One region of the Dehalobacterium formicoaceticum genome, then DNA from elsewhere that is predicted to be linked to it. Evidence: a T-box and tRNA genes for the amino acid it is inferred to sense, from the RefSeq annotation. Region 1 holds a T-box; the other holds one or more tRNA genes.
The links. A T-box is a leader RNA that pairs with one kind of tRNA and senses whether it is charged. The one in region 1 lies ahead of CEQ75_RS01065 (valine--tRNA ligase), so its partner is inferred to be a tRNA-Val.

Region 1 (4,427 bases):
GGTATCGTTCCAAAATCCATTTATCGGCCAGATTAAGATTAACCGCTGCCGCTCCCGGTTGATAATCCGTCAAATTCATTAAAACAAAACGGGAGGCGTTCCAAATCTTATTGGCAAAATTGCGCGCTGCTTCCAATCTCTCTTCTTGAAAACGCAAATCGTTACCCGGTGTATTCCCGGTAATCAACATAAATCTCAAAGTATCCGCCCCATATTGATCAATAATTCCCAAGGGATCGATCCCGTTACCCAGAGATTTACTCATCTTGCGCCCTAAGGAATCAAGAACCAAGCCATGGATAAAGACCTCCTTAAAAGGCTCCTCTTTCATAAATTCCAAGCCCATAAAAATCATGCGCGCTACCCAGAAAAAGATAATATCTCTGCCTGTAACCAAAACACTGGTGGGGTAAAAATAAGATAAATCCTCGGTTTTTTCCGGCCAGCCCAAGGTCGAGAACGGCCAAAGAGCGGAACTAAACCAGGTATCCAACACATCCGGATCCTGCTCCAATTTGCTGCTGCCACACTTGGGGCAAGAGGAAGGATGATCTTTCCCGCAGATTTCCTTGCCGCAATCCTGACAATACCAAACAGGGATGCGATGTCCCCACCAAAGCTGGCGGGAAATACACCAATCCCGAATATTTTCCAACCAGCCCAGATAGATTTTAGTAAATCTTTCGGGAACAAAGCGAATCTTTCCATCAATAACTGCTTGAATGGCCGGTTCCGCAAGAGGTTTCATTTTTACAAACCATTGGGGTGATATTAAAGGTTCAATTACCGTATCACAACGATAACACTCGCCCACAGCATGGGGGTGTTCCTCGATTTTTGTAAGAAATCCGGCTTCCTCAAGGTCTGCCACAATCTCCTCTCGGCATTGATAACGATCCATCCCTTGATACCTGCCGGCTTCCATACTCATTTTCGCTTCTTTGTCAATGACCGTGATTTGAGGCAGATGATGACGCAAGCCCATATCAAAGTCATTGGGATCATGGGCGGGAGTAATTTTAACAGCCCCGGTGCCAAAAGAAAGATCTACATACTCATCGGCAATGATGGGGATTTCCCGATTGACAAGGGGCAGAATCACTGTGCGACCCACTAAGTCCCGGTATCTTTCATCCTCAGGATTGACAGCTACAGCCGTATCCCCTAACATGGTTTCCGGCCGGGTGGTGGCGATAGGAATAAAAGAGTCACTATCCTTAATAGGATAATTGATATAATAGAGTTTTCCTTCCTTTTCCCGGTGCTCAACCTCAATATCAGAAATTGTGGTCTGGCACTTGGGACACCAATTAATGATATAACTACCCCGATAGATCAATCCTTTTTCGTATAATTTAACAAATACCTCCTGGACGGCCCGGGAGCAGCCTTCATCCATCGTGAACCTTTCCCGTTCCCAATCACAGGAAGATCCTAATAAGCGTAATTGTTTCGTAATCCGATCATGGTATTCGTCTTTCCACTCCCAAACCTTTTCTAAAAAGGCTTCACGTCCCAAATCATATTTGCTCACACCATCTTTGGCCAGGTTTTCCTCCACCTTGGCCTGAGTAGCAATTCCGGCATGATCGGTACCGGGAAGCCACAAGGTACTAAAACCTTGCATGCGCCTCCAACGGGTTAGAATATCCTGGAGGGTATTATCCAAAGCATGACCCATATGCAGCTGCCCGGTCACATTGGGCGGGGGCATCACGATGGAAAAAGGCTTTTTGGTATGATCTACCTCATCATGAAAAAAATGATTTTCCTCCCAAAACCGGTACCATTTATCTTCCACCAGCTTGGGATCATAAGTTGTCGAAATATTTTTCATTTCCGGCACTAAGTTTCCGCCTCCTTTAATTAGAAAAACCCTCTCATCCATAAGGACGAAAGGGCTGCTTTCGTGGTACCACCTTAATTTGTCAACCGAATTTTGACGGTTTACTTCTCCATTGCTTTAACGGGCACACCCGGACAGATCTAAAATAAATTCCATTCAATCTATCAATTCTGGGACGACCTTCCCGGAACCCTTTAATAAAAGTCTTGCAGCCAAGGACTCTTCTCTCTGGTAATAAAGGAACACCGGTACTCCTTCCCTTCTTAACTGATTGCCATATTTACTTGTTACTATACTACCTAATTAAAAACCAACTGTCAACATTTTCGTTAATTTTCTCTTTGAAGCAAGTTTTTTAGTCCGGCGAAATCAGCTTAAAATGAATACTAATCAGGTTTTGAGCAATAGTATACAATCTCTATTTTGCCTTTCCCCCCTGTCCCCTTGTCCCTCTAAAGTAATTGCTCAATTCTCTGGAGCAGTTTTTCTTTTCCTTCCCCAGTTTGAGCAGAAAAAATAACGATCTCCTCCTCGGTAACACCTAATGTCTCCTTGATCACCTTTACATTTTTAGACCTTTGATTTTTGCTGATCTTATCAGCTTTTGTCGCCACCACAATGCAGGGATAATTTTTATAATTCAACCACTGCATCATCTGCTGATCCTGCTCCGAAGGTGGATGCCTAAGATCCACCAGCTGCCAGATTTCTTTCAAGACGGTTCTTTGTTCCAAATAGGTGTTAATCATCCGGCCCCACTCTTCTCGGGCATCATGGGAAACCCGAGCAAACCCATAACCGGGCAAATCCACAAAATACCAAGCATCATTAATTTTATAAAAATTAATGGTTTGTGTCTTTCCCGGTTGGGAACTGGTTCGTGCCAGACTTCGCCGGTTGATCAAAGTATTAATCAGAGAGGATTTACCCACATTGGACCTCCCTGCCAAGGCGATTTCCGGCACGTTTGCCTCAGGATATTGATCCGGTTTCACTGCACTTAATACATATTCAGATTTTTTGATCTTAAGCATCGGGATCATTTTCCTGTTCTTGATTTGATGCCAAGGGAGCCTCCCGTTCCAGTAAGGCAATGGGCAGCACCTCTTCCATCGTTTCCACCAGCACAAATTTCAGCTTGCGGCTGACATTGGCCGGGATATCTTCCAAATCCTTTTTATTATCTTGGGGCAAGATGATGGTTTTGCAGCCGGCCCGATGGGCAGCCAGCACCTTTTCTTTAATACCTCCTACAGGCAATACGCGTCCGCGCAACGTGATTTCTCCGGTCATGGCAATGTCCTGGCGAACCTTACGCTTGCTTAATTCCGAAGCGATGGCAGTCGCCATGGTCACACCTGCGGAAGGGCCATCCTTGGGGATCGCTCCTTCCGGAACATGGACATGAACATCAGTGTTTTCATAAAAATCGTCCGGAATACCCAGTTCCTTAGCAATGGAGCGAATATAGGTATACCCGGCTTGAGCCGACTCCTTCATCACATCCCCCAATTGTCCCGTCAGAGCAAGGCGGCCTTTCCCCGGATGAGACTGCACTTCCACCGTTAAGACCTCACCGCCGACTTCTGTCCAAGCAAGCCCGGTGACCACGCCAATCTGATCTTCTTTTTCCGCCAAACCAAAACGGTATTTAGGACTGCCCAAATATTGACTGATGTTTTGGGCGGTAATTTTCGCTTCCTCAGTCTTTTTAGCCACAATATCCCGAGCAACCTTACGGCATAGGGTAGCAACGGTTCGCTCTAAGCTGCGTACGCCGGCCTCCCGGGTATATTCCCGGATAATAGAGCGGATGGCATTTTCTGAAACGGAGATTTGTTTATCATTTAAACCATGCTCTTTAATCTGCTTCGGCAAGAGATATTTTGTCGCAATATTTAATTTTTCTTCTTCCGTATAACCGGAAATGCGGATAATTTCCATCCGGTCCAGCAAAGGACGGGGAATATTGTATTCTACGTTGGCTGTGGTAATAAACATCACCTTGGAAAGATCAAAGGGAGCCTCGATATAGTGATCACTGAAGGTGGCATTCTGCTCCGGATCCAATACTTCCAGAAGGGCAGATGTTGGATCACCTCGAAAGTCCGCGCCCATCTTATCAATTTCGTCCAGCAAAAAAACCGGGTTGTTGGAACCGGCAATTTTTATATTCTGGATAATACGGCCCGGCATGGACCCCACATAGGTACGGCGATGACCGCGAATTTCCGCTTCGTCCCGTACGCCTCCTAAAGACATCCGGGTAAACTTTCGCTCCAATGCCCGGGCAATAGATTTGGCCAAGGATGTTTTTCCTGTGCCGGGAGGGCCTACAAAGCAAAGAATAGGTCCCTTCATTTTTTTGGCTAATTGACGGATAGAAAGGTATTCGATAATTCTTTCCTTTACCTTCGTCAAGCCATAATGATCTTCATTAAGGATTTCTTCTGCCACATTAATATCCAAACGATCCTTCGTCTCTTTATTCCAGGGAAGGTCTAAAAGCCAGTCTAGGTAGTTGCGCACCACCATGGCTTCAGCAACCATAGGCGGCATTTTCTCCAGCCGATCCAATTCA
Region 2 (4,427 bases), 1.1 Mb from region 1:
GAACCATCATCTGAAATATTTGATAAAAAGCTTTTACTCTTATGATCATCTAATGAATCTATCAAAGGAGTTGAGAATATGATTATTGGTGTTTTATCGGATTCTCATATACCTGGCAGAGCGAATAAAATCCCAGCCTTTATTTGGCAAGCTTTTGCTGAGGTGGATTTAATTCTGCACGCTGGAGATATTGTAGATGAACGTGTATTAATTGATTTAAATGCCTTGGCACCTGTTGAGGCAGTATATGGCAATATGGATCAAAGGAATGAGTATCATATTTATCAATTAACTAAGAAAAAAATTATTGCGGCAGGCAATAAAAAGATTGGATTAATACACGGCGATGGTTCTTCAGGGAGTACGCTGGAAAGAGCTGCGAGAGCTTTTTCAGATGATGAGGTGGATTGTGTCGTCTTCGGCCATAGTCATCAGCCTTTTAATGAGGTGATCAATGGGGTTTTAATGTTTAATCCGGGCTCTTGTACGAATCCGAGAAGAGAACCCCAACCTTCCTGCGGAATTTTATATGTGGGAAAGGACATCAAAGGAGAAGTCCTTTATTTTGATAAACAGGGGAATTGACTTTAACTGTCATTTTAAACAAGAATATGGCAGAGGGACAAGAAAAATGGTGCTTCTTTCATGAGCAGAAGGAGAATAACAATGTAAAGATCGGTTAGCTATTGCTAAATACGAAGAAGCGAGGTGCTGCTATGATTATCGGTACATGCATTTATGACATTCATTTGTATTATTCCCAGTCATTAAAGGACAAAAGGAGGATTCTTAAAAGTATCATTGACCGGGTAAAAAACAAGTTTAATGTTTCCATTGCCGAAATTGATCATCAGGATAGTTGGGATCAGGCTGTACTTGGCATTGCTGTTGTGAGCAATCAGACAACTCATGCTAATCAAATGCTTAATAATGTTACCCGTTTCTTGGAGAACACTGATAATGAGTTTGAAATCACCCGTGTTACAATGGAAATCATCTAATACTCTCCACCTTTAAAAAGATAAGCCTTAAAGGCGCAAAGAAATACACCTCAGATTTGGTAAAATGAGTTAATCCCATAATATACCAAACAAAAAGGTGCTTATATCATAGCTGATTTGTGCTGAAGTTTTTAAATGGATGAGATCATCTTTTTTTCAGCTGAGTACAATAGGCGGTTAAAGCCAGAAAAATAAAAGTTATCCATGCAATAGCCATAACAATCAAAGCAGTAGTGTTACCGCAGGAAGCACAGAGACAATCCCAGGAAACACAGAGCCTGAATCCGGCTAAAGCCAGCAGGCTTCCTATGAAGACAGAAATAAAGCCAATCTTCACAGAGCATTTTAAACATCTGGCCCAAAAACCCCCGAGAATCGGTAACAATATGCAACCGACTAAAATTAAGACAATATAAATAATTGTGGTAGTTTCCATCAGTTGCACCTCCTTGCACATTCATTCTTAAGTAAATTCTACCACAATTGAGAGGATAAGGGGAGGGTTTTTTGAAAATATTCACACAAAATGATTGATCTGATACGTAACCTTATCAGCAACATGGCATGAAAAAACCGTTAATTCATGAGAATTAACGGTTTTTTGGTGGGCACAGCTGGTTTCGAACCAGCGACCTCTTGAATGTGAGTCAAGCGATCTCCCGCTGATCTATGCGCCCATATGAATCGATATGATGGTGGACGTGAAGGGACTTGAACCCTCGGCCTTCTGAATGCGAGCCAGACGCTCTCCCACTGAGCTACACGCCCCGGCACCTATGATAAGTAATTATATCACTCTCAATTAACTTGTCAATATTTTAGCAACAATTAGAAAGTGCCAGGCGCTTTTTAGCATATCCTTGCAAATGTTTTTTGTGACAAAAATAAGCCAGCGCTTTTCGTGCTCTTCATTGGAGAATAAGGTGTTGGACGCAATCAACTTAATAAAAGTTGTTTGCGTGGCATCCTCCGCGTCCGCTATATTTTTTAGCAGCATCAAGGAAATGGGGTATACCATATCAACATGCCTATTGTAAAGATCCGTTATTTCTTTATCCGTGCAAAACTGCGAGACTGTCATAGTTCACCTTAAATAATCAGCCGGCAGAGACTGCATTACCTTTCCCCCTAATATGGGATAAATTAAATGTTTGTTGTTGCATCAACTAATAGTATTACGATTCATTGGCCAAAAATGTTTTGAATCGGCCCTGAACTCCGCGGAAATTGAAAATGACTGCTCCAAGTAATTCTGATAGAAAGAGTAAAGCTGTTAAGACAATATACAATCAAAATAACAAGAAGGAACTATCGTAATGAAAATGTATCAAGATATCAAGGAATCCGTCAATAGAAGTATCGAAATAAGGCAGACTAGGAGATAGGAGATTAGGAATGTCAGGGGAACGGGGTGAGACCAGAGAAGCCGACGTATCGACAATTTACAGACACTCAACCGTGAGTTGGAGGCTTGGCATGTTGACCGCAACCCGGAACAAATATGATAAAATTATCGATAACAATTAGTTGCCATTTAAGGTGTGATCTTTTAAACTGTAAGTATCATCTGTGTCAGGAGGAAAAGTATGAAGTATATCGTTATTTTGGGGGATGGCATGGCAGATTATCCTTTGGCTGCCTATGATCACAAAACCCCATTACAGCTGGCTCATAAACCCTATATTGATCAATTGGTTAAATCATCGGAAACAGGTATGGTGCAAACTATTCCCGAGGGTTATCCCCCGGGAAGTGATGTAGCTAATATGTCGGTTTTGGGGTATGAACCGGAAATTTTTTATACAGGCCGTTCCCCCTTAGAAGCCGTAAGCCTGGGGGTTGATTTAGGAGAAAAGGACATCGCGTTCAGATGTAATTTGGTGACTTTGTCTTTGGAAGAAAATTATGGGGATAAAACCATGCTAGATTATAGTGCCGGGGAAATTACCAGCGCAGAGGCTGCTCTTTTGATTCAAGAGATCAGCAAAGAAATCGGCACAGAAGAATTTCATTTTTATCCCGGGATCAGTTACCGTCATTTAATGGTGTGGATTAATGGGGCATGGGAATTTGATTTAACTCCTCCCCACGATATTTCCGATCGTGTCATCGGCTCCTATTTGCCGAAAGGGGCAGGAAGTGATGTTTTGACGCGCATGATGATAAAAAGTGAGGAAATTTTAAAAAATCATCCGGTAAACCAAAAAAGAAAAGAACTGGGACTTCAACCCGCAACATCAATCTGGTTGTGGGGACTGGGCAAGAAACCCAATTTTACCCCTTTTGTTAATAAATATGGTCTGGAAGGATCCGTGATCTGTGCGGTGGATTTAATCAAAGGGTTAGGGATCTGTGCCGGACTGAACACACCCCATGTAGACGGCGCCACCGGTGGCGTTCATACTGATTTCTTAGCTAAAGCCGAAGCCGCTCTGGCGGAATTAAAAGCAGGAAAGGACTTTATTTATCTGCACGTGGAAGCTCCTGATGAGGCGGGGCACCAGGGTAATGCCCAGGAAAAGATTGGCGCTATTGAAAAGATAGATGAGCTGGTAGTGGGCAGGCTGCTTCGGGGACTGGAGGAAATGAAAGAAGATTATCGCCTGTTAATCTTGCCGGATCATCCCACGCCCATTTCCATCAAGACTCATACGGCAGAACCGGTGCCTTTTCTTATTTATGACAGCCGCCGAAATGTTTCTTCGGGGATTAATCGCTACACTGAAGAAGAAATTTCAGCTCAGGGAAATTTTGTTAAAAGCGGACCGGCGTTAATGGCGAAATTCATTAAGGGAGAATAAAGGTTTTTATGACAGACTTACCTGATAAGGATAAAAAAGAAGGCTATGTCCGGGATTTATTTAATACCATCGCGGGCAAATATGACCTGCTCAATATCATCATGACCTTTGGTATGGATTCCCGATGGCGTAAATATGCCGTCAAGCGTTCTGAGGCTGAGCCTGGCAGCCAGGTTTTGGATATTTGCTGCGGAACTGGGAAAATTACCTTACAATTGGCGGAGCAAGTGGGTGAAGCTGGCCATGTTACCGGCCTGGATTTTTCTCAGCAGATGTTAAATGTGGCGCGTAGTAATGTGGCCGCAGCGGGACTGGATAAAAGAATTACCTTAATCCAGGGAAATGCTATGAGTTTACCTTTTCCAGATCATTCTTTTGATGCCGTGACTGTAGGATGGGGCTTGCGCAATGTGCCTGATATTTTTACTGTGGTTCAGGAAATGATGCGGGTGGTAAAACCCGGCGGCATGGTGGTTTCTTTGGATATGGCAAAACCGGAAATACCTGTTTTTAAACAAATATATTGGCTTTATTTTGATTGGGTGGTGCCCTTCATGGGCAAAATATGGGCAAAAAAAAGATCGGCATACCATTATCTCAATGACTCGGCAAAAGCCTTTCTCCA

Region 2: it encodes a tRNA-Val, which carries the amino acid that the T-box ahead of CEQ75_RS01065 (valine--tRNA ligase) is inferred to sense. The anticodon was not compared.

Annotation. Positions count from the first base shown of each region.
Region 1 covers NZ_CP022121.1:207,529-211,955, forward strand. Annotated here, with positions in the region: gene CEQ75_RS01065 (valine--tRNA ligase) at 1-1,846, opposite strand, end outside; T-box leader at 1,886-2,120, opposite strand; gene yihA (ribosome biogenesis GTP-binding protein YihA/YsxC) at 2,299-2,880, opposite strand; gene lon (endopeptidase La) at 2,873-4,427, opposite strand, start outside.
Region 2 covers NZ_CP022121.1:1,324,143-1,328,569, forward strand. Annotated here, with positions in the region: gene CEQ75_RS06525 (metallophosphoesterase family protein) at 79-585, shown strand; gene CEQ75_RS06530 (DUF503 domain-containing protein) at 717-1,001, shown strand; gene CEQ75_RS06535 (hypothetical protein) at 1,147-1,437, opposite strand; tRNA gene CEQ75_RS06540 (tRNA-Val) at 1,604-1,678, opposite strand; tRNA gene CEQ75_RS06545 (tRNA-Ala) at 1,695-1,769, opposite strand; gene CEQ75_RS19495 (RNA polymerase sigma factor) at 1,804-2,082, opposite strand; gene CEQ75_RS06555 (cofactor-independent phosphoglycerate mutase) at 2,588-3,802, shown strand; gene CEQ75_RS06560 (demethylmenaquinone methyltransferase) at 3,811-4,427, shown strand, end outside.